3 regions of the Neorhizobium sp. R1-B genome follow, and region 1 is predicted to be linked to each of the others. Evidence: riboswitches for the same ligand, from Rfam matches in the RefSeq annotation. Region 1 holds a riboswitch; each other region holds the start of a gene.
What was found. Region 1 has a riboswitch for thiamine pyrophosphate ahead of EDE05_RS10630 (multidrug effflux MFS transporter). Riboswitches for the same ligand answer to the same signal wherever they lie in the genome.
Positions count from the first base shown of each region.

Region 2: another riboswitch for thiamine pyrophosphate. It lies ahead of thiM (hydroxyethylthiazole kinase); the one in region 1 lies ahead of EDE05_RS10630 (multidrug effflux MFS transporter).
Region 3: another riboswitch for thiamine pyrophosphate. It lies ahead of thiC (phosphomethylpyrimidine synthase ThiC); the one in region 1 lies ahead of EDE05_RS10630 (multidrug effflux MFS transporter).

Region 1 is NZ_SOEM01000006.1:16,265-24,096, forward strand. Features, by position in the region: gene EDE05_RS10620 (NAD(P)/FAD-dependent oxidoreductase) at 1-516, opposite strand, end outside; gene EDE05_RS10625 (TetR/AcrR family transcriptional regulator) at 736-1,407, shown strand; TPP riboswitch at 1,735-1,850, shown strand; gene EDE05_RS10630 (multidrug effflux MFS transporter) at 1,992-3,224, shown strand; gene prpB (methylisocitrate lyase) at 3,600-4,523, opposite strand; gene EDE05_RS10640 (tripartite tricarboxylate transporter permease) at 4,529-6,058, opposite strand; gene EDE05_RS10645 (tripartite tricarboxylate transporter TctB family protein) at 6,058-6,495, opposite strand; gene EDE05_RS10650 (tripartite tricarboxylate transporter substrate-binding protein) at 6,507-7,502, opposite strand; gene EDE05_RS10655 (sensor histidine kinase) at 7,564-7,832, opposite strand, start outside.
Region 2 is NZ_SOEM01000006.1:255,474-263,305, forward strand. Features, by position in the region: gene hutU (urocanate hydratase) at 1-1,473, shown strand, start outside; gene EDE05_RS11775 (HutD family protein) at 1,482-2,063, shown strand; gene thiD (bifunctional hydroxymethylpyrimidine kinase/phosphomethylpyrimidine kinase) at 2,092-2,913, opposite strand; gene thiE (thiamine phosphate synthase) at 2,910-3,545, opposite strand; gene thiM (hydroxyethylthiazole kinase) at 3,542-4,339, opposite strand; TPP riboswitch at 4,386-4,480, opposite strand; gene EDE05_RS11795 (heavy metal translocating P-type ATPase) at 4,594-6,786, shown strand; gene EDE05_RS11800 (alpha-glucosidase) at 6,772-7,832, opposite strand, start outside.
Region 3 is NZ_SOEM01000010.1:183,052-190,883, forward strand. Features, by position in the region: gene EDE05_RS15910 (DUF1839 family protein) at 1-297, opposite strand, end outside; gene EDE05_RS15915 (amino acid--[acyl-carrier-protein] ligase) at 302-1,213, opposite strand; gene EDE05_RS15920 (acyl-CoA dehydrogenase family protein) at 1,264-2,445, opposite strand; gene EDE05_RS15925 (acyl carrier protein) at 2,445-2,696, opposite strand; TPP riboswitch at 2,874-3,003, shown strand; gene thiC (phosphomethylpyrimidine synthase ThiC) at 3,100-4,911, shown strand; gene EDE05_RS15940 (lysine-2,3-aminomutase-like protein) at 5,694-6,740, opposite strand; gene epmA (EF-P lysine aminoacylase EpmA) at 6,737-7,807, opposite strand.

The DNA of each region.
Region 1 (7,832 bases):
ACCATCGGCGAAGACCGTCAGCCTGTCAGTCCAATCGCGAAATAGCCTGACCTGGTTCATTGACTGCGGACCGGACCAGACGAGGCCCCAATGCTGGCCGGCGACTTCGAAGCCGTCGCAATAGGGGCATGGAATGATGGATGTGCCCCAGCTCTCGGCATAGCCCGGAACATCAGGCATCTGGTCAACGACGCCATAGCTCAGGATCAGGCGGCGCGCCCCAAGGCTTTCGCCATCGCCAGTGAGGACGGAGAAGTTGTCGATGGTGCCGGAAATGCTGTCGGCACGGGCATTGACCAGCCGGATCGCGGGATAACGCGCCAGCTGTTGCCGCGCCTCGGCCAGGATGTCCAGCGGTGGCTTGTGATCGTGGCCGAGCATACCGTGCGAGCGGCCCGCGAAGCGATTACGCGGCAGGCCGGTATCAAGAACGGTGACCTTACGGCGGGCACGGCCGAGCTGCAGGGCGGCGGCGAGACCGGCAAAGCTGCCGCCGATGATGATGACGTCATCCATGGTAGTGGGCTCCGTATTGTGGGTAGAGGATGTTGGGTTCGAACCCGCGATGGCTTGGGCGTGCGGAAGGCCGATGGTGGACAGCGCGGCCAGCTTTAGCAGTGTTCGTCGTTGCATGGCGCCCTCGTGTTTTTCGATTCATTCATTGGCTTGCATATTTCTGAAACTAAGTGGTATCGTAATTCGAGAATAAAGATACTGTCAAGGACTGGAATTGAAATGACCGAAAATAGTCGAGGCCGGCGCGGCCGGCCCGCTAACGAGGCGCTTGGTCAAACCATAGTCGACGCCGCGAGCGAACTTTTTGCGGAATTGGGTTTTCAAGCGACGACATTGGACAAGGTCGCTCAGCGGGCGAAGATATCCAAACTCAGCATCTACAGGCACTTCGAGAGCAAAGAGGCCCTGTTTGGCGCGGCGTTTGCGGCCCGGTGCCATCAGTTAATCCCGCAGGTCCTTTTTGAAGGCGTCGACGGTTCGGCCGAAGATCAGCTCATGGCGGTGGGATCGTCCCTGCTTCGCACGCTGTTGCGCCCGGACGTCCGCAATGTCGAAGCCATGGTCATGGCCGACACGACGAATCAAAAGTCGTTGGGTAAGCTGCATTACGACGCCGGCCCCGCCCATATCATCGCCCAAATCGAGGTTCTGTTGCGTCAATTGCACGACAAGGCGGTTCTAAACGTGCCCGATCCTCTCCGGTCCGCCCGCTTGTTCGCTGCGCTTTTCAAAGGGTCCGATCTCCTGATTATTGCACGCTTCGATCAGGGGCGAGCAGAGGACGACAAGGAGATCGAATCCTACTGCCGATCGGCCGTCGCCATGTTCATGGCCGCGCACGGCGGCAATGCGATCGGCGGAGTAACCGCTGCGACCCATTCGAGGCCTTAGTGCCGGCTTGGCAGACCGTCAGCTTTCGGGAAGCTGCAACGGTGGTCTGAACGGCGGAAATAAAGGCGCTATTCAGACTGTCAGCTTGGCGCATTGCCAGTAGGAAAAGCGGACATGTTGCTTATCGCAGTTAACGGTGGGCTTGAGCCCCTTGAGGTCATCGGCTGCCGAAGAAACGCGTTTAAAATCCAGCTTGTGAGACAAAGTCGGGGTTGACACTGCGAGAATGCTTGCCAGGGGGTGGGTGAATTTCCAGGTGAGGTTTTAGGTGGTAACTGTCCGTACCCCTCAAAAAGCGTGCTTGCTTGCGATTTTCGCTCTATCATCGTCTACACCGAGGGGTGCCCTGCCAAAGGGCTGAGATACTGCTGGCCAACGCAGCGCAGTGACCCTTTGAACCTGATCCGGATCATGCCGGCGAAGGGACGGGTCCGACACCTATCCTCAGCCGGCCTCTTAGACGAGGCCGTAATGACACTGACGAAACCAAAGCTCGGAACGAATACCCCTAGAGGCAGCACGATCAAGATCTTGCCCTCACCCTCGATTTCTCCGCGGCGGAGCGGCTTGGAGAGGGCTGAGACATGATGCGCTCCCCTCCAAGGTTCTCGACAATCATCCTATTGTGCGCTCTTTCGGTCATACCGCTGAACGTGTTCCTGCCTTCGCTGGCGAATATCGCCGGGGATTTTCATATAAGCTATGCTTTCGCTAGCTTGTCGTTGGCAGGCTATGCGGTGGTCGCCGTTGCGGTGGAAATGGTCATGGGTCCGCTGTCGGATCGGTTCGGACGGCGACCGATCATTCTGGCGAACCTTGCTGCTTTCACGCTTGGATCAATCGGCTGTGCCCTATCGCCTGATATTTGGATATTCCTCGCCTTCCGTATGCTTCAGGCTACAATTACCTCCTGCTACCCGGTCGCTATGGCGGTCATCAGGGATACCGTCGGAAAGGAGCGGACGGCGAGCAGGATCGGCTATACGGCAATGATCTGGGCGATCGCGCCGATGTTCGCCCCGGCATTCGGCGGGGCTTTAGATCAGGCCCTTGGCTGGCGGGCGATTTTCTGGTGTCTCGCCCTCGCCGGGGCAGTGATGTTCCTCTTGTGCTGGTTCGGTCTGAGCGAAACCAACAAAGCGCGCTCGGACACGATTGCTCAGCAGTTCCGAACCTATCCGGCCTTGTTCCGCGCGCCGCGCTTCTGGGCCTACGGATTGTGCATGTCGTTCTCGGTTGGAGCGTTCTATGCCTTCCTTGCCGGCGCTCCATTGGCGGCAACATCGGCATATGACCTACAGGCCGGAACGCTCGGTATCTTCATGGGCGTCACAACCCTGGGCTATATCTTCGGCAGCTTCCTGTCGGGGCGATATGCCGGGCGCGTGCCGTTGACCACCATGATGATTATGGGGCGCGTCGTAGCGTGCGCGTGCCCTATAATCGGCTTGGCCCTGTTTCTGGCAGGCTTCAGGAATGCCATTGCGCTATTCGGCCCCTGCATCCTGATCGGCATCGGCAACGGCCTGACCATGCCGAGTGCCAATGCCGGGATGCTCTCGGTGCGTCCGGATCTCGCCGGAAGCGCCGCCGGATTGGCCGGTGCCATGACGGTTGGCGGCGGTGCGGCCCTTTCATCGATCACGGGGGCGATGCTGACAGAAAACGACGCGACCTATGGGCTCTTCTGCATCATTCTTCTTTCGACGACGATTGGGCTGCTGGCTGCGACATTCGCCGCACTTACCGATAAACACGATTCCACGATAACAGCGGTGAAGTCATCCCATGCTGCCAGCCAATCCGAACGAGGATGAAGATGTCTAGTTCACAACGCATTCTTGCAGCCAGTGCGGTCGTTCGCGACGAAAGACGGCGCATTATTTCTCGTCCAGCGCCGATCCACTAGACAAGGCGTGCTGGATGCTACCGGGCGGCCGCACCGATCTCGGCACACGCGACGTGACGACGCCGTGAGCGATGTCCGCTTCCAGGAAGCGCGCGAGACGGCATCTACCGCCGAGGTGAAGGCGCGTTGCCGCCCGGCGGCATTGGCGATCGGTCGGTGGTACCGCAGGCGACCAGAGCGGCAGCCATCCGTGACCAGTTCCTCGTGTTAAAGGAGGAAGAACTCGACGTATCAGGTCAGGGATCATCTCGCAGTCACTGGTCTTAATGCCACCCATGGGCTTCTACTCCTGTCGCGATTCCGCCTGGGGTACAGCGCTTGCGACAATACTGGCGTCGAGCGATTCATAGCTCGCGAGGTCAATCAGGTCGTATAGTTCGGCCCGTGTCTGCATCCTGGCCACCAAATCTGTCGTGGCGCCATGCTGGGCAAGCTCCCCGTAGAGGTCCTGCTGCGCCCTGTTGGCGACCCGAAGTGACGATACCGGCCAGATCACCATCTTGTAGCCGAGGTCCTGGAGCGCGCCGGCCGTCATGGGAGGAGAGCGACCGAACTCCGTCATGTTAGCCAGGAGAGGGACGCCTCCCATGGCGGCTGCGAACTCGGCGAACATGGCTTCGGTGATCAGAGCCTCCGGGAAGATGGCATCCGCGCCAGCCTTGACGTACAGACGGGCGCGGTCGATTGCCCGTTCTATCCCTTCGTCTGCGACAGCGTCCGTACGTGCCACGATGACAAGAGAACGACGAGCCCTCGCTGCGGCGGCAACCTTGGCTGCCATGTCTTCGGGGGTCGCGAGCTTCTTGTCGTTCAGGTGACCGCACTTCTTCGGCAGCACCTGATCCTCAATCTGGATCGCGGCAGCACCGACTTCTTCAAGACGCCGTACCGTGTTCATGACATTCAAGACTTCGCCAAAGCCCGTGTCTCCATCGACCAGCAATGGAAGACCCGAGGCCCCAACGATCTGCCGGGTGAAGAACAAGACGTCTTCGAGCGTCAGGATTCCGAGATCGGGCAGCCCCATCGAAGCGCTCATCGCTGCCCCGGACAGGTACAGCGCCTCGAAGCCCGCGGCCTTGGCCTGGAGCGCTGCAAGGCCGTTATGCGCCCCCGGCATCCTGACGATCTCCGGCTTGCGCAAGAGAAGGCGAAGCCTGTCACCCGCCGGATTTTCGTCATTTGGGTTAGGAAGAAGATAATTCATTGCGGTCAATCCACCTGCAGTGCTGTCTTGTGCCTCCACTTCGCGAAGCGCGGAAGAAGGAGGGGGATAATGAGGACGGCGGCAGCCATGATCCACAGCGTAATCGAGATCGGGCTCGACCATAGGATGGCCACATCTCCGGCAGAGAGCGATAGCGCTCGCCTCAGGCTCTGCTCCAGTATCTTACCGAGCACGAGGCCGAGGATGAGCGGTGCCATGGGCACGCCGAGACGGCGCAGGAGGTAACCGCCGACACCAAGGCCGACCATGAGGACGAGATCGAATGTCGTCGATTTGCCCGAGTAGACCCCGATCGCGCTCACGACGACAATGAACGGCACCAGGACCCAGGCCGGGACGGACAGCATCCTGGCGAACACGCCGACAAGCGGGATATTGATCGCCAAAAGGATGAAGTTGCCAATGAACAGCGAGGCGATGAGACCCCAGACCAGATCAGGCTGCGAGCGGAAGAGCGCGGGACCGGGTGTCAGGTTGTAGAGCGTCAGGACGCCCAGCATGATCGCCGTGGTCCCGGAGCTTGGAATGCCCAGCGTCAGCATCGGGATGAAGTTGGAGTTGGAAGCGCTGTTGTTTGCCGCCTCGACCGAAGCGAGCCCGCGCACATCTCCCTCTCCGAAACGGCTCCCTTCCGGATCGCTCTTTTCGACAACACGTTTCTCGGTGGTGTAGGCGAGCGCAGAAGCCACGGTCCCACCCGCGCCCGGAAGAATGCCGACGAAGAACCCGATGAGCGAGCCACGCAGCGTCGCCATGTTCGTGAAGCGCATCTCCTGACGGTTGAATAGCGAGCGCCCGAACTGCTCGATGCGGACGGCTGCTCCACCATGCTTGGCGTCCAGCATGATCAGCAACTCGCTGATCGCGAAGAGGCCGATCACGACAGTGGCGAACTGAACGCCGTCCACCAGGTTCGGCGAGCCAAACGTGTAGCGGTAGACACCCGAGTTCGCATCGATGCCGATCGTGGAGATCGCGAGCCCGAGCCCGATCGCGAGCATCGCCTTCACGGGCTGGTCCGTGAGAAGGCCCGTAAGACACGCGAAGGCGAAGACCATGAGCGCGACATACTCCACGGGTCCGAATGCCAAGGCCCATTTCGCCAAAACCGGGGCCGCAAGGACAATCCCCAAGGTCGCAATGGCCGACCCGACGAACGAGGTCCAGGCGGACAGGGACAGGGCAATCCCTGCTTTCCCTTGGCGTGCGAGCGGATAGCCTTCCAGAGCGGTCATCACTGCAGACGCTTCGCCCGGCACGTTCAGCAGGATGGCGCTGATGCGACCGCCGTATTCGGAGCCGATATAGATGGCCGCCATCAGGATCAGCGAGCCTTCCGGCGGCAGTCCCAGCGCGAACACGACTGGAACCAGCATGGCAACGGCGTTGATGGGCCCAAGACCCGGTAAGACACCGACCATCGTCCCGACGACGGCTCCAAGCGCAGCCAGGAGCAGGTTTGTCGGAGCAAGAGCGACTCCGAATCCGTGTAACAGGTAGTTGAACGAATCCATCAGACGATCCCTCCGAATGGACCCACCGGAAGAACGACCTCCAGAACTCGGTCGAAGAGCAGGTAGGAAGAGACCGCGAGCACGACACCCGTTACCGCACCCTGCCACCACTTAGCGCCGAAGATCATCGCGATCGGGACCATGAAGATTGTCGTCGCGATTACGAAGCCGAGCGGCTGGAAGAGCAGCGCATAGCCAACGAGACAGCCACATAAAGCTGCGAGCGCTCCGATAGGCCCCGCTGGTTCGCAGGACGGTTCTCCGGGCCTCAGCACCAAGATGACGCCGCACAGCGCGATCATGCCTGCAGCTATGAGCGGAAACGCTCGGGGCCCAACAGGTTCGTAGGCGAAGGGTGCTTGAAGCGCGTATCCGAACACGAGCATCATTGCTGCGACCGCGATTGCGGTCGCTCCCAGGAGGCGGTCGGTTTTCATGATGCGAGGCCTTATTTGGTCGTGGCGAGACCGAAGTCAGCGGCGAGCTTCTTGTATGACGCCACCTGTTTTTCCACGAACGCCTTCGTCTCCTCGCCCGTCATGGGAAGCGGGAAGAGGTTGCGCTTCTGAAGTTCCGCGGCGTAGTCGGGAGACTGCATCGTCTTGGCGAAAGCATCAGCCCACCACTTATAGTCCGCGTCGCTGACTTCAGGTCCGACATAGAACCCGCGGACGATGGGCCACTTGATGTCAAATCCCTGTTCGGTGGCCGTCGGCACCTGGGACAGCTTGCCTGGGAGCCTCTGCTCCGAGAAGATCGCAAGAAGCCTCAGCGGCGCGCCACCATCGATTGCTGCCTGGCTGTCACCCACGTCGTTCATGCAGACATGGACGTGTCCGCCCTGAAGTGCGGTTGCGCAATCCCCGCCGCCCTCGAACGCCACAAAGCGCATGGCTTTGTAGTCGATGCCTGCGGCACGCGCAGCCATCGCGGCCTTCATCCAGTCCTGGCTGCCTATCGTGCCACCGGCTCCGATGATGACAGACTTCGGGTCTTTTTTGATGGCAGCCATCAGGTCCGTCAGCGACTTGTATTCGCTGCTGTCCTGGACGACGACAGCGCCGTAGTCGGTGCCGACGCTGGCGACCCAGCGAACGTCTTTTTCAGAATATGCCCCGAACTTGCCCTGGGCGAGGTTCAGGAGCGATCCGGCGGAGAATGCCACGACGACATTTGGTTCGTCACGGCGCTGTCCGACGATCGCGTTGTAGGCAACCGCGCCAATGCCGCCCGGCATGTACGAGACGCGCATCGGGGACTTGATCGCGCCCGACTGCTGAAGCGTCGCCTGGGCGAGCTTGCAGGTGATGTCGAAACCTCCGCCCGGCTGCGCTGGTGCGATGCATTCTGGGTTCTTCGGCTCTGCTTGCGCGAAAGTCGGAGCAACGGAAACGGCTGTGATAGAAATGGCGGCGGCGAGCGCGGCGCGAGATGCAATTGTCATAGATGATCCTCCAGATGACGAACGCAGACCTCCTATCTGCGAAGCTCGCCATATATCCGCCTCAAGCTTTCAACTGGCTTTCAGTTGCCAAAGGCAGGCGGAGCGAGACGACAAGGCCTCTGCGGTCCGACCTGTTCCTCACCTGCATCGACCCGCCGCTGGCGCGGGCGACGGTTAGCGCGATCGCCAGCCCGAGACCGCTCCCGCTCGTAGCCTTTTGACCGCTGCGAAAGCGCATACCGGCGTAGGCAAGTTCCTCCTCTTCCATTCCCGGACCTTCGTCCATTACCTCCACGACAGCCGCGGCGTCTTCTCGCCAAAGCGTCACCG
Region 2 (7,832 bases), 240 kb from region 1:
GTCGCGACACTGAAAACGCTGACCGAAGAGGAGACCCTTATCGTGCAGTCCGGCAAACCGGTCGGTGTGTTTCGGACGCACAAGGACGCGCCGCGTGTCCTAATCGCCAATTCCAATCTTGTCCCGCATTGGGCCACCTGGGACCATTTCAACGAACTCGACCGCAAAGGTTTGGCCATGTACGGCCAGATGACGGCCGGTTCCTGGATCTATATCGGCACGCAGGGCATCGTGCAGGGAACCTACGAGACTTTCGTGGAAGCCGGCCGCCAGCACTATGGCGGCAACCTGAAGGGCAAGTGGATACTGACCGGCGGTCTCGGGGGCATGGGAGGCGCCCAGCCGCTTGCGGCCGTCATGGCCGGTGCCTGCTGCCTCGCCGTCGAATGCGACGAGACACGCGTCGACTTCCGCCTGCGCACCCGCTATGTCGATGCGAAGGCCCATACCTTGGATGAAGCTCTGGCACTTATCGACCAGTGGACGAAGGCGGGTGAAGCCAAGTCTGTCGGTCTCATCGGCAATGCTGCCGAGATATTTCCCGAACTGGTTCGCCGTGGTGTAAAGCCCGACATCGTGACCGATCAAACCTCGGCCCATGACCCGGTTCACGGCTATCTGCCGATCGGCTGGACGGTCGCCGAATGGCGGGCGAAGCAGGAAAGCGATCCGAAGACGGTTGAAGCCGCCGCCCGGGCTTCGATGAAAATCCATGTCGCCGCCATGGTCGATTTTTGGAATATGGGCGTTCCCACGCTCGATTACGGTAACAATATCCGCCAGGTTGCCAAGGAAGAGGGGCTTGAGAACGCCTTCGCTTTCCCGGGCTTCGTGCCTGCCTATATCCGTCCGCTGTTTTGCCGTGGTATCGGCCCCTTCCGTTGGGCGGCACTTTCCGGCGATCCGGAGGACATCTACAAAACCGATGCCAAGGTGAAGGAACTGCTGCCGGACAACAAGCACCTGCATAACTGGCTGGACATGGCCCGCGAGCGCATCGCCTTCCAGGGCCTGCCGGCCCGGATATGCTGGGTGGGCCTGGGCGATCGTCACCGTCTTGCGCTGGCCTTTAACGAAATGGTCAAGAGTGGCGAATTGAAAGCACCTGTCGTCATCGGCCGCGATCATTTGGACAGTGGTTCCGTCGCTTCACCCAACCGCGAGACGGAAGCCATGAAGGACGGATCGGATGCAGTATCCGACTGGCCGCTTCTCAATGCCCTGCTCAACTGCGCCTCTGGCGCGACATGGGTCTCACTGCACCATGGGGGCGGTGTCGGCATGGGTTTCTCGCAGCATTCGGGCGTTGTCATCTGCGCAGACGGCTCCGATGACGCGGCCAAACGTCTAGAGCGAGTTCTGTGGAACGATCCGGCCACCGGCGTCATGCGCCATGCGGACGCGGGTTACGAAATCGCGCTCGAATGCGCGAAGGAAAAGGGCTTGCGCCTGCCGGGCATCCTCGGCAATTGAGGACCGAAATGCGTCTTCTCAAGGCGGACGACCACAGGGCCATGCCCTGGAAAAATGGCAAAGGCGTCACCCGGGAAGTGGCGTCCGAACCTATGCCGGGCGATCCGATTGGACGGTTCCTCTGGCGCATCAGCCTCGCGACAGTAGAGGGCGAGAGTGATTTCTCGCCCTTTCTCGGCATTGACCGGACCATCGCGGTCCTTGCCGGCGACGGCATGCAGCTAACGGTGGACGGCGTCCTGCAGCCGGAAATGCGGGCATTATGCGACCCGTTTCCATTTTCCGGCGATAGTGACGTCTCCGCCAGATGTCTGGGCGGCCCGATTACCGACCTCAACGTCATGACGCTTCGCGGCCACGCATGGCATCACGTGCAGCGATGTGCCTTCGAGGGATCCCTTGTCTTCAATACCGCCAAGGCGCTTTTCGCGATTGTTTTCACGGGCACCTGCATGGTTCGGGCGGATGGAATCGAGCTTGCGGCAGAAGGACAAGACGTCCTTTGCTGGATAGCCCCGGATGTGCATGTCCATTTGACCGCCGAGCAGAGCAGCGTCGTTTATCTCATCGAGATGGAGCGCCTTTCGTGAGGGGAGGCCGGCAACCTTCCCGCCCAGGTCAGCTCGGCTGTTGTTCACTCGCCCACAGCGCGTGGAAGTGCTGAACAGGTCCGTGGCCGTTGCCGACACTCAGTGTGCCGGCTGCAGCTATGGCGCCTGCAAGATAGACCTTGGCGATCGCAACGGATTCGGCAAGCGGAGCGCCTTTGGCAAGCTCGGCGGCTATCGCACTGGACAAGGTGCAACCTGTGCCATGGGTGTTTTGCGTTGAGACCCGCGTACCCTCAAACCAGTGAAGACCGGTGGATTCCGCCAGGACGTCGGGGCTCTCTGCCCCTTCAAGATGGCCACCCTTGATCAGCGCCGCCTTCGGCCCCAGCCGGAGCAGTCTCTCGGCCTGCTCGGCCATCCCCGCGCGGTCTACCGCCATCGCTTCACCTAGAAGAGCAGCGGCTTCCGGCAGGTTGGGCGTGACCAGCGTGGACATGGGTATTAGCCGACGGATCAGGATCTCTATCGCATCGGAAGCCAGAAGTGACGCCCCCCCTTTGGCGACCATGACAGGATCGAGCACGATCGGCAGATTGTCATGATAGGGACGGAGGACATCCGCAACGACTTCGGCGATTTCGGCATTGGCAATCATGCCGATCTTGACCGCATCGACCCGGATGTCGGCAAAAATGGCGTGGATCTGCTCGGCCACGAAAGCGGGTGGTACGAGATGCACGCCTGTTACCCCGACCGTGTTTTGCGCCGTCAAGGCAGTAAGGACTGCCATTCCAAAGGTGCCCCGCGCCGAAAACGTCTTCAGGTCCGCCTGAATTCCCGCGCCGCCGGAGGGATCGGAGCCTGCGATGGATAAAACATTGCGGATCATAGGCGCGCCTTTCTGACCTCGTCAGTTATTCTTCGTGCGGCTTCCTTCGGGTCCGGCTGGCCGCAAATGGCGGAGACTACGGCGATCCCGTGGGCACCTGCCGCCAGCGCCTTGCCGGCGTGTTCCGCCCTGAGGCCGCCGATGGCGACCGCTGGCACCGATGCGGCCGCCACGATACGCGCCAATCCATCGAAGCCGATCGGCTGCTTGTGATCCGGTTTGGTGGGAGTGGCGAAGACCGGGCCTATTCCGACGTAGTCGACGAGAGATGGATCGACGCCCTGCGCAAGCTCCTCGGTTTCGACCGACACGCCGACGATCATACCCTCTCCGACGCGGCGGCGCGCCATCGATGCCCCCATGTCGCTCTGTCCCACATGCACTCCCTCGGCGCCGATGGCGATCGCGGCTTCGACATCGTCATTGACGATCAAAGGTATGCCGCTGCCTGCGAGTGCCGCTTTCAACGCCTGACCGGTCTCGATCATCCTTGCGGTGCTGGCGTTTTTGTCACGCAATTGAACCATGGTCGCACCACCTTCCACGGCGAGCCGAGCGGTCTGCGCCATGCCGAGGCCTTGGCATAACTCGGGATCGAGGACGAGATAGACGGATAGATCGAAGGCTTTCATGCTGCTACGACCTTCGCTTTGGCATCCAGCGTCTCTGGCGAAAGCGATGCCAACCGGTCAAGAAAAAGGGGAGAGAAAGAACCGGGGCCATTAGCAGTGAGTGCTGCTTCCTCCCCCGCGACCGCGAACATCGCGAGGGCGGCCACCGTCGCGTCGAACGGCCTATCCGGACGGACTGCGACAAAGGCACCAACCAGAGCGGTCAGAGAGCAACCAAGTGCCGTAACACGAGGCATAAGATCAGATCCGCCGAGGATATGGACGGAGCGAAAACCGTTGGTAACGAAGTCCATTTCGCCGGTAACGGCTACGACGCAGGCGTGATCACGAGCAAGCGCAACGGCGGCGTCTTCGGCCTTTTCGGTTTTGTCGCCGCTGTCGACGCCCTGACCGCGAGATTGCGCTCCTGTAAGTGCCATGATCTCCGAGGCGTTGCCGCGAATGACTGTGGGCTTCAGCGCCAGGAGTTCTGTAACGGCAGCGCTGCGGTAGGGGGTCGCGAAATGGGCGACTGGATCGAGGATCCAGGGCTTGCCCTCCTCGCTGGCAGCTTTTGCCGCTTCCTTCATGCCGGAAAGGAAGTAAGGCGAAAGCGTTCCGATGTTGATCGTCAACGCCGCAGCGATGCGAGCGAAATCTCCTGCTTCCTCCTTCGCATGCACCATGGCTGGCGAGGCGCCGGCGGCGAGCATCACATTGGCCGCAATGTTCATCGCCACGAAATTGGTGATGTTCTGCACAAGGGGGTTCTTTTGGCGCATTGCCGATAGAATCTGGCCTGGAGTGTCTGTCATCTGCGTCCTCGCCTTTTCAGGTGGAGGGGCGCAGGGCATTTCATCAGAAAAAGCCCAGGCGACTCCCTCCGCCAGCATGATCTGGTTCAGGTTCAAAGGGTACTTCTCAGCCCGGCAACCCGGACGCCCCTGTCTGAGGCAAGGACTAGCGCATATGCCGCCATGGGCGCCAGCGATTTTTGTCAAAAAAACTACTTGTAGCTCTAGTCGCTAGAGGTTGTAGTTATGGTACCCGATCCCAGGCGGAGAGAAAGATGACAGCAAAGAATCAGGCTCGTTACAAGATCGGCGGAATGGATTGCGCAAGTTGCGCGGCAAAGATCGACACAGCAGTTCGACGCATTCCCGGCGTCCAGGATGTTTCCGTTTCTGTTGCTGCAGGCACGATGATGGTCAGCCATGATGGAACGTGCGACCTGCCAGTGATCGAAACGAAGGTTACCGGGCTTGGTTACTCGCTGCGCGCTCTTGGGCAGAAGTCGCCTCGACCAGCAGAGCTGCCGGATCACGGCCTTGATCATGAAGGTCACGACCATGGTCTCCCCGAGACGAAAGATCTTGCAGGATTGCATGAGCACGATCGCATGGACGGATTGTGGTGGAAGAGCGCCAAAGGACGGCTGACGATACTGGCAGGTATTGCACTGGCAGCAGCTTATGGGGTCGGGCACCTGGTTCCGGCCTACGACACCTATATCTTCGTAGCCGCCATGCTCGTCGGCTTGGTGCCGATCGCCCGCCGCGCCGTCATGGCGGCCTTGGCGGGTACGCCGTTTTCGATCGAGATGCTGATGACCATCGCTGCCCTTGGTGCCGTGGTCATCGATGCGTCGGAGGAAGCGGCGGCGGTGGTCTTCCTATTCCTCGTCGGGGAGCTTCTGGAAGGTGTCGCCGCCGGCAAAGCGCGCCAGAGTATTCAAAGCCTGACGGCACTGGTGCCGAAGACCGCGCTGCTGGAAATAAACGGCAAGACACGAGAAGTACCGGCAGAAGATCTTGGGATCGGATCGATCATCCTGGTGCGGCCAGGCGACCGCATCTCTGCGGACGGCATCATTGTCGCCGGCGAAAGCGCAATCAATGAAGCGCCGGTGACGGGCGAGAGCATATCGGTCGTAAAGACTGTCGGCGATGCGGTTTTCGCCGGCACGGTGAATGGAGACGCGGCCCTGCGGGTGCAAGTGACAGCGGCTTCCGCCGACAATACCATCGCCCGGATTGTGCGCCTGGTCGAGGAAGCGCAGGAAAGCAAGGCACCGACCGAACGCTTCATCGACCGCTTTTCGCGCTATTATACGCCAGCCGTCGTGGTCGTCGCAGCGCTGGTCGCAGTGTTGCCGCCACTTATCACTGGTGAAGCCTGGGAAGGTTGGATCTACAAAGGGCTTGCCATTCTTCTGATCGGCTGCCCTTGTGCGTTGGTCATCTCAACGCCTGCTGCAATTGCTGCGTCACTGTCCTCCGGTGCCAGGCGCGGTCTGTTGATGAAAGGCGGTGCGGTCCTCGAAATGGTGGGCAAGGTCACAGCCATCGCGCTGGACAAAACCGGCACGTTGACCGCCGGTAAGCCTCGGGTAACCGATGTGATTGCCTTCGGGCGTAATGCCGATGAGGTGCTTCGCATCGCTGCCGCGCTCGAAACCGGGTCCAGTCATCCGCTGGCGATGGCCATTCTCGCCAAGGCTGCGGACGATGAAGTAGACATTCCTGCCGCGAGCGATGCGAGGGCGCTTGGCGGCGAGGGTATAACGGCGGTCGTCGAGGGCCAGGAGGCCTTCCTGGGTTCGCCGAAAGCAGCGGCCGATCGGGTTTCGCTGTCCATGGCGCATCGGCGGCAGATCGCCGGCCTTAATGATGAGGGTAAGACCGTATCCGTGTTGATCGCGGCCGGCGTGCTGGCCGGCGCGATCGCCATGCGCGACGAACCGCGGCCCGACGCGAAAGAGGGCTTGAAAGCGCTGACGAATGCCGGCGTCCGGACGGTCATGTTGACAGGCGATAACGCCCGTACCGCGAGCGCGATCGGCAAGGATCTCGGCCTCGAGGTGCATGCCGAGCTGATGCCTGAGGACAAGCAGCGGATCATTGCGGAATTGAAACGCAAGGGTTTTACAGTTGGCAAGGTGGGTGATGGTATCAACGATGCGCCGGCCTTGGCGGCGGCGGACGTCGGCATCGCCATGGGCGGGGGCACGGATGTGGCGCTCGAAACGGCCGACGCCGCGGTACTTCACGGCCGTGTACGCGACATTGCCGACATGATCGAGTTGTCGAAGCGCACGATGCGCAACATCCACCAGAACATTGCCATTGCTCTCGGCCTGAAGGCCGTCTTCCTTGTAACCACGGTTCTCGGTGTGACCGGGCTCTGGCCGGCAATTCTGGCGGATACCGGTGCCACTGTGCTTGTCACGCTCAATGCGCTGCGTCTGCTACGCGGTCGGTGAAAGGATGGCAAATGCCTCATAGGGTTTGAGTTCCACAACCGGACCAAGGTTGTCGATGGGGTGGTAATTTGTGATCAGGCATCGGCCGGTGGTCTTCAATTCATCCGGTATGGTCAAAGATACTTCCCGTGCGGTGAAGTTGGCGATGACGACCAGCCGCTCATGGTCGAGGCTGCGGGAATAGACAAAAACGTCCGGATGCTGATCCAGCCAGGACTGATAAAGCCCATAGACGATAACCGGATGTGCTTTCCTTAGGGCGATCAGCTGCCGGTAGTGGTTCCAGACCGAACGTTCGTCGGTCATGGCAGTTTCTGCATTGATCGTTGTATAATTGGGGTTGACCTCTATCCACGGCACGCCGGAGGAAAAGCCGCCATGGGGCGCAGCGCTCCATTGCATCGGCGTACGCGCATTGTCACGTGCGTTGTCATTGGCGCCTGTGATGAATTCCTCCGGCGACAGCCCGGCCTCGATGTGCAGGCGGTGCATGTTGAGGGTCTCGATATCCCGATATTGATCTATCTTGGTAAAGGGGACGTTGGTCATCCCGATTTCTTCGCCCTGATAGATGAAGGGTGTGCCCTTCAAGAGATGCAGCACGGTCGCCAGCATCTTGGCGGATTCGGACGGATAGCCGCGGGAGTCGCCATATTTGGAGACGGCGCGGGGCAGGTCGTGGTTTCCCCAGAAAAGGGAGTTCCATCCGTCTTCCGACAACGCATATTGCCATTTGCTGAGCACCGACTTCAGCTTCACGAGATCGAAGGGCTTGGAGCGCCACTTGCCGTAGACTTCGTCCCATTGCTGCGTGACATGCTCGAACTGGAAGACCATCGAAAGTTCGTTGCGATCGCGCCCGGTATAGAGCAAGGCCGAACCCGGCGTCGCGCTCCAGGCTTCGCCGACGGTAAGAATGTTGCGGCCACCGAAGGTTTCGCGGTTCATTTCCTGCAGATAGTCGTGCAGATGCGGCCCGTCCTTCACCAGTTCCTGGTCGACCTGCTTGCCGATATAGTCGATGACGTCCATGCGAAAGCCGGCAA
Region 3 (7,832 bases), on a different contig from region 1:
GCCGATTTGCTCGAGCACATGCCGCTCCGGCCTGTCGAAGATCGCCAGTTCCGTGACGCGGATGCCGTAAAGCGCTTCGAGATCCTCCAGCGGCACCTTGAAAAAGGTGAACTGGTCGCCCTCAAAATCCTGGGTCAATGTGAAACCCAGCATGGCTTCCGGCGGAAGGCCCTGCGCCGAAAGCACCTCGATCCAGAGGTCCACATAACAATTGGTCTCCGGCCAGATGCGCTCCGCCGAATGTAGCGCATGCGGCCTGTAGCTGGCCGGATCAAGACCGGCTAGAACTCCAGCCATGGCCTTAGCCCCACAGGGTGGCGCGGACGGATTCCGGCCACTCTTTCACGTCGAGACCGTGGGTGTGGAAGAGAGCGAGTGCGATCCGCTCCAGCCCGAAACCGACGCAGGCCGTGTGTGCGACGCTGCCGTCTTCCAGGTTCAGGCCCCATTTCAAACCGAAACTATCCTGATGATAGTTGAAGCTCATGCAGGCGGTCGGCTTGGCAACCGAGGTGATCGGAATCAGGAGCTCGAACTTGAGGTTCTGGTCGCGCTGGTTGTTGACCAGCATCTTGCCGGCGCGGCCGAAGAAGGGGTCGTTGGCGATGTCGATCGTCACCTCGAGGCCGACCGACTTCATCATCTCGACGCCGCGATCCATCCAGCGCTGGCGGAAATCGGTGACGTGTTGTTCCGTGCCCATGCAGACATATTCACGCATGCGGAACAGCTGCTGGCGGGCCGGGTCCTTGGAGGGCTCGTGGCGGAAGCAGTAGCTCTGCAGATCATAGAGAGCGCCGGACTTCGGCAGGTTGCCGCGCCGGGCAACGGTCGGGTAGAGCGGATAGCAGGCGGCCGGCGTCAGCACGATATCGGTCGCTTCCTGACCCTTCGTCCAGTCTTCCTCGCCCACTTCCATGCATTTCAACAGGCTCATGTGGTCGAGCTCGTTGCCGCAGAAGGAATGCACGGTGCCGGCGAGCTGCGGAAAGCTCTTCATGTAGCCGCTCTGCTCGAAGAAGGCGCGGTTCATGCCGGGCGGAAAGCGCATGGCTTCCGCGCCGTCGGCCCCGCCTATCCTGTCGATCAGCCGCTCGAAGGCCGTAATCACATCTTCGAACCGGCCGCTGCGGCCATAAAGCCCGTCGACGCCGGTGTCGATCAGAAGGCCTGCGTCGAACAGGCGGTCGAGAAAGGAAACTTGCATATCCATGGCTTCACCTCATTCAATTCATTTGACGGGCAATCATTGACGGGTGGGCGTCAGCCGAGAAGGCTGGTGTCCGGTTTCTGTACGAGCAGCATGGTCGACGTGTTGCCCAGAATGCGGTCGTTGGAAATCATCAGCTGGGCCGAATGGGCATCGCGCAGATGCCGGCCGAGGCTATAAGGCGTGCCGTTCTTGTAACCCATGATGCCGCAGATGATCATCGCCTGGTTGATGATGGTCAGGATCGTCTCCGACGAGGCGAGCTTGACGTTGTTCATGGCGATCGAAAACGCCATCGAGGAAAGCTGGTCCGGCTCAGCCTTGGCGTCCTCGTAGGCCTTCAGGCCCGAAAGAATGTTCGACTTCAGGAGCTGCAGCAGGTTGGATGTTTCCGCGAGTCTCAACGCGCCGGGCGGCGTGGTGCCATTCGCCTTGCGAGCGGCGGCGCGCACGAAGGCCTGCGCACGCAATACCGCATCGGCTGCGATGCCATACCATACCGCGCTCCAGAGGAGGTGCGACGAGGCAAGCATGCTCTGCGCCGCGATTTCGGCAAACGGTTTCGGGAAGATCTGCGTGACCGGCGCCTCGCCTTTGAAGATAAAGCCGTCAGAGCAGGTGCCCCGCATGCCGAGCGTATCCCAGTCCACCGTCTTTTCCAGCGTATACTGGTTCTTCCTGAAAACGGTCATGACCTGGTCGCCCGGAGCCGCGTCGGCGTGGGCGCGGGAGGTCACCATGATGACATCCGCATGAACGCCGTAAGAAATGACGGTCGCGTCCTTCGTCAGGCGGCAGATGTTTCCGTCGATCTCGATGGCGCAGATGGAATTGCGCAGATTGCCACCGATGCCGCCTTCCGTTGTCGCGGAGGCGACAAGAAGCTGACGGGCGCAAAGCTCGCGCATGAAATCCCTATGCCACTCGCTGTCGCCGCCGTGCTCGACCAGGCTTGACACCTTGATCTGGTGCATGGCGAAGACCATGGCGCTTGCCGCGCATGCCTGTCCCAGGATGGAGCAGACCTCCGCGATCTCCTGTGTCGAAGCCCCCTCGCCGCCAAGCGATATGGGGACCTGAATGCCGAGCAGGCGTTCGGCCCTCATGGCATCGACCGCTTCCTGCGGAAAACGGGCTTCCCGGTCGACGCGGTCGGCATTTTCGGCCGCGACCTCCGCCACTCGGCGGGCACGTGCGCCGAGCGTCATGTCGGCGGCAAAGGCTGGGAGGCTCATCACGCAGCCTCACGGGCTTTCACGATCTGGGCGACCGTCTGCTCGATTGCCGAGATGCTGGCAAAGGACTTGCGATTCAGGAGGCTGTCGGGAAACTCGATGTCGAAAGCCTCTTCGATGGCCAGCATCAGCTGCACGGAGGCAAAGGAGGAAAGCCCGGCCGCATAAAGATCGGCCGCATCTTCAAGTTCGGTCACTGCAACCGGAAGCCCGCCGACCCGTGCCAGCAGTTCGCGAATAGTCTCGTTCATCTCGACATCTCCAATGACTGGAATTTGCGTTCATCGCCGGGAACACTGTCTACGTCGGAAAGCATAAAATTCCGGTAAGAAACGTCGTGAAGTTAGGGCTGCGGGATTCGCTAAAATCCGAGATATCCGCATGGCCAGCTTTGGCTTGACACGGGCGCTCGGCAGGTTTTTGATGCTCGCATTCACCAGGGGGGTCCCGGCAAGGGGCTGAGATACTGCTGGTCGGACGGCTTTGCCGCCGAGGCGCAGTGACCCGTTGAACCTGATCCAGTTCATACTGGCGTAGGGACGGTGCGAGCGCTCACGGCTTTCAGGCGGGATTCCCGTCCATCGGCTCAGGCGTTTTTCCATCATTCCAACACTGGAACTGGGTCTCCAAACGGCAAACCTTGGAGCCTCACCCATGAATATCGCCACACCAAAGCTTACGCCTGTCGTCACGACCGGTCCGCTTCCCGCCTCCACCAAAGTTTTCAAATCCGGTGTCGTCCACGCGGATATCCGGGTGCCGATGCGTGAGATCGCGCTGCATCCGACCTCCGGCGAGCCGCCGGTCACCGTCTACGATTCCTCCGGCCCCTACACCGATCCGGCCCATGCGGTCTCGATCGAAGCCGGCCTGCCGCGGCTGCGCGAAAGCTGGATCAGGGCGCGCGGCGATGTCGAATCCTATGAAGGCCGCGTCGTGAAACCGGAGGACAACGGGTTTGTCACCGGCGATCGCCTGACGCCGGAATTCCCGGTCCGCAACACGCCCCTGAAGGCGAAAGACGGCAGGGCCGTTACCCAGCTTGCCTATGCGCGCGCCGGCATCGTCACGGCGGAAATGGAGTTCATCGCCATCCGCGAAAATCTCGGCCGGCAGGCGGCCAAGGAAGCTCTCATCCGTGACGGCGAGAGCTTCGGAGCGCATATTCCGGATTTCGTGACCCCTGAATTCGTTCGCCGCGAAGTCGCGGAAGGACGGGCGATAATCCCCTCCAACATCAACCACCCCGAAAGCGAGCCGATGATCATCGGCCGGAATTTCCTGGTGAAGATCAACGCCAATATCGGTAACTCCGCCGTCACTTCCTCCATGGCGGAGGAGGTCGAAAAGATGGTCTGGTCGATCCGCTGGGGTGCGGATACGGTCATGGACCTGTCCACCGGCCGGAACATCCACAATATCCGCGAATGGATCATTCGCAATTCGCCGGTGCCGATCGGCACGGTGCCGCTCTACCAGGCGCTCGAAAAGGTGAACGGCATCGCCGAAGACCTGACCTGGGAGGTCTATCGCGACACGTTGATCGAGCAGGCTGAACAGGGCGTCGATTATTTCACCATCCACGCGGGCGTCAGGCTTCCCTACATCCCGCTCACCGTCAATCGCGTCACCGGCATCGTCTCGCGCGGCGGCTCGATCATGGCAAAGTGGTGTCTGCATCACCACAAGGAGAGCTTCCTCTACGAGCATTTCGAGGAAATCTGCGATATCTGCCGGGCCTATGACGTGTCCTTCTCGCTCGGCGATGGCCTGCGTCCCGGCTCGATCGCTGATGCCAACGACGCGGCGCAGTTTGCGGAGCTGGAGACGCTCGGCGAACTCACCAAGATCGCCTGGGCGAAGGATTGCCAGGTGATGATCGAAGGCCCCGGTCATGTGCCGATGCACAAGATCAAGGAAAACATGGACAAGCAGCTCAAGGTTTGCGGCGAGGCGCCGTTCTACACGCTCGGGCCGCTGACGACCGATATCGCTCCCGGCTACGACCACATCACCTCAGGGATCGGGGCAGCGATGATCGGCTGGTTCGGCACGGCGATGCTCTGCTACGTGACGCCGAAGGAACATCTCGGCCTGCCGGACCGCAACGACGTCAAGGTCGGCGTCATCACCTACAAGATCGCCGCGCATGCGGCCGATCTCGCCAAGGGCCATCCGGCAGCCCGGGTTCGCGACGACGCGCTTTCCCGCGCCCGTTTCGAGTTCCGGTGGGAGGACCAGTTCAACCTGTCGCTCGATCCGGAAACGGCGCGCTCCTTCCATGACGAGACCTTGCCGAAGGAAGCGCACAAGGTGGCGCATTTCTGCTCCATGTGCGGCCCGAAGTTCTGCTCGATGCGGATTTCGCATGATATCCGGGCTGAGGCGCAGAAGGAGGGACTGGAAGCCATGGCCGCCAAATACCGCGACGGCGGCGATCTCTACATGCCGGTGGGGAAGGAGTGAGCATGATCCCATGCCCTTCGACGTTGGGCCAGTTCACGTCGAGGCCGGTTCACCCTCCTCTGCCCTGCCGGGCATCTCCCCCTCAAGGGGGAGATCGAAGGAGGCATGCTCAGCGATCCCTTTCCAATCGTGAAGGGCAGGAAGCCGGCGGGGAGCAGAATTCAGCAATCTTGCGGCAATCTCAAGGCTTTGACTGGGTTAGGGCCTCGCTTCCAGCCGATCTCCCCCCTTGAGGGGGAGATGTCCGGCAGGACAGAGGGGGTATGGCGGGGCACGCCCCACAATGCTGCCTTTCCATGTTTGTCCCGGGGACAATTCATCGCCGCCGCTCAGCATCTCCAATGACTTGACCGCGTCATCATCCCCACCCTCCGCATCCATGCCTACAATCCTCCCGCTTCCGTCGCCGGAGTGTTTCGCGAGACGTTCGCGGGCAGGCGGGAGCCGGCGCTTCCATTGGACCCGTAACGTGCGGGAAAGGTGGAAGAGGTGAAAGCCATGGAGGAGAGCGGGCCATCAACCCGATCGCTTCCTATCAAGCCTCCCCCGGGCAGCCATGTCCGGTTCGGTATAGCCGTGCAAGTGGCAAGGTTTCCCGAAAGGAGACCGCAAATGAAGCCACGCAGCGAGGCGAGATGATCACCTGTAGGGGCAGGACACCCCGAAAGAACGCCGAAGGCCACGCGAATGCGGAGCCACACATACAAAATCAAATGAGGTTCCGCATTCGTGTGGGCTCTCCAAAACACGGGCAGGAGCTGTCGCGTGAAGGCGAGCGCGCGTCACTTCGGAGGATATCTGTGCTCCTCGCCGCGGAAATCGCTGACCGAATAGCAGCCGCCTTCCGTGCGTACCGCACTTTTGCCGATCATCGCCTTGCCATGACCGCCCGGAATATCCAGGACATAGGTCGGCTGGCACAGCCCGGAAACATTTCCGCGCAGCGCCGCAACGATCTTCTGCCCATCGGCGATATCCAGCCGGAAATGGCTGGTGCCGGGCGCAAGATCCGGATGATGCAGATAATAGGGTTTGACCCGGGTTTCGACAAAAGCCTTCATCAGGTCGCCGAGCACGACCGGATCATCGTTGATGCCCTTGAGCAGCACCGTCTGGCTGACCATGGGAATGCCTGCATCGATCAACCGCGCGCACGCGGCGCGGGCGGTATCGCTCAGTTCGCGGGGATGGTTGGCGTGAAGCGCCACATAGATCACCTTGCCGCTTTCCTTCAGGGCGGCGATCATCGCCTCGTCCACGCGGTCCGGCTCGACCACCGGAACCCGCGTATGGAAGCGGACGATCTTCACATGCGGGATATCAGCAAGCCCCTGCATGATTACCGAAAGCCGCCGCGGCGAAAGGACCAGCGGATCTCCGCCGGTGAGAATCACTTCCCAGATCTCGGAATGTGCGCGGATATAGGCGAGCGCCGCCGACAGCTCTGCTGGCGCCAGCGTGCCGTCGCCCTGCGGACCGACCATTTCGCGGCGAAAACAGAAGCGGCAATAGACCGGGCAGATATGCACGGCCTTCAACAGCACGCGGTCCGGATAACGATGGACGATGCCCTTTACCGGACTGTGCGCCTGATCGCCGATGGGGTCGGCGCGTTCTTCCGGCGTCGCCAGCAACTCGGCCGGATCGGGCACGAATTGCCGGGCGACAGGATCCTGCCGGTCGGTACGGTCGATGAGCGAAACCACGGTCGGCGTCAGGGCTATGGCGTAACGGTCCGCGACGGCGCGAATGGCTGGGAGTTTTCCCGGTTCGATCAGTCCGGCGGATGCCAGCTCATCGGTAGTCTTCAATGAACGCGTCGCGGTCATCCAAACACCTCCGCGACCGGCGCCCACATGACCTGCTCAATGCGCGTGGCACCCGTGGCCAGCATGGCGAGCCGGTCGAAGCCGAGCGCCGCGCCGCTTGCCGCCGGCATGATCGAAAGCGCGTCGAGAAAATCCTCGTCGAGCGGGTAGCGCTCCCCGTAGATGCGGGCTTTTTCCGCCATCTCGTGTTCGAAGCGGCGGCGCTGCTCGCCGGCGTCCGTCAATTCCCCGAAAGCATTCGCCAGTTCGACCCCGCAGGCGTAAAGCTCGAACCGTTCAGCCACACGCGGATCACGCGCCGAAGGCCTTGCCAGCGCTGCCTCGGAAACCGGGTATTCGCAGAGAATGGTTGCCCGGCCTTGCCCGAGATTGGGCTCGATCTTCTCCACGAGCACCTTGCTGAAAAGATCGGCCCAGGTATCGTCCTCCGAGAACCGTATGCCGGCTTGTTTCAGACCCGTTGCAAGAAGATCGCGGTTCGTGTCGCCGCTCGCCGCAACGGATGCAAGCAAATCGGTGCTGGCAAAGCGGTGGAAGGCTTCGGCGAGCGTCAGGCGTTCCGGCTCCGCAAAGGGATCAATTTCCATCTGACGGAAAACAAAACGCTTGGTCTTCGCGGTCTCGGCCGCCAGTGCCAGCATATGCGCACAGTCGTCCATGAGCTGCTCGTAGCTTTCGCCGACGCGATACCACTCGAGCATGGTGAATTCGGGATGATGCAGCGGTCCGCGCTCCCGGTTGCGATAGACATGCGCAAAGGTGAAGATACGGCGCTCACCGGCAGCCAGCAGCTTCTTTGCCGCAAATTCGGGGGAGGTGTGCAGGTAGAGAGGTGCCCTCTTGCCATCAATCGCGATGGCCTCCGTCGCGAAAGCATGCAAATGGGTCTCGTTACCAGGAGAGACCTGCAAAGCGGCCGTGTCCACCTCGACGAAGTCGCGCTTGCCGAAGAAGCCGCGCAAGGCGGTCTGCACCGCGTTGCGGCCCATGAGGAAGGGCCGGCGGTCCTTGTGGCTTTCCGGCGTCCACCAGGGCGTCCGGGATGTGGCAGGTCTGGGCGCGTTCATTTATGGCTTTCTTTGCCGGTTCTCC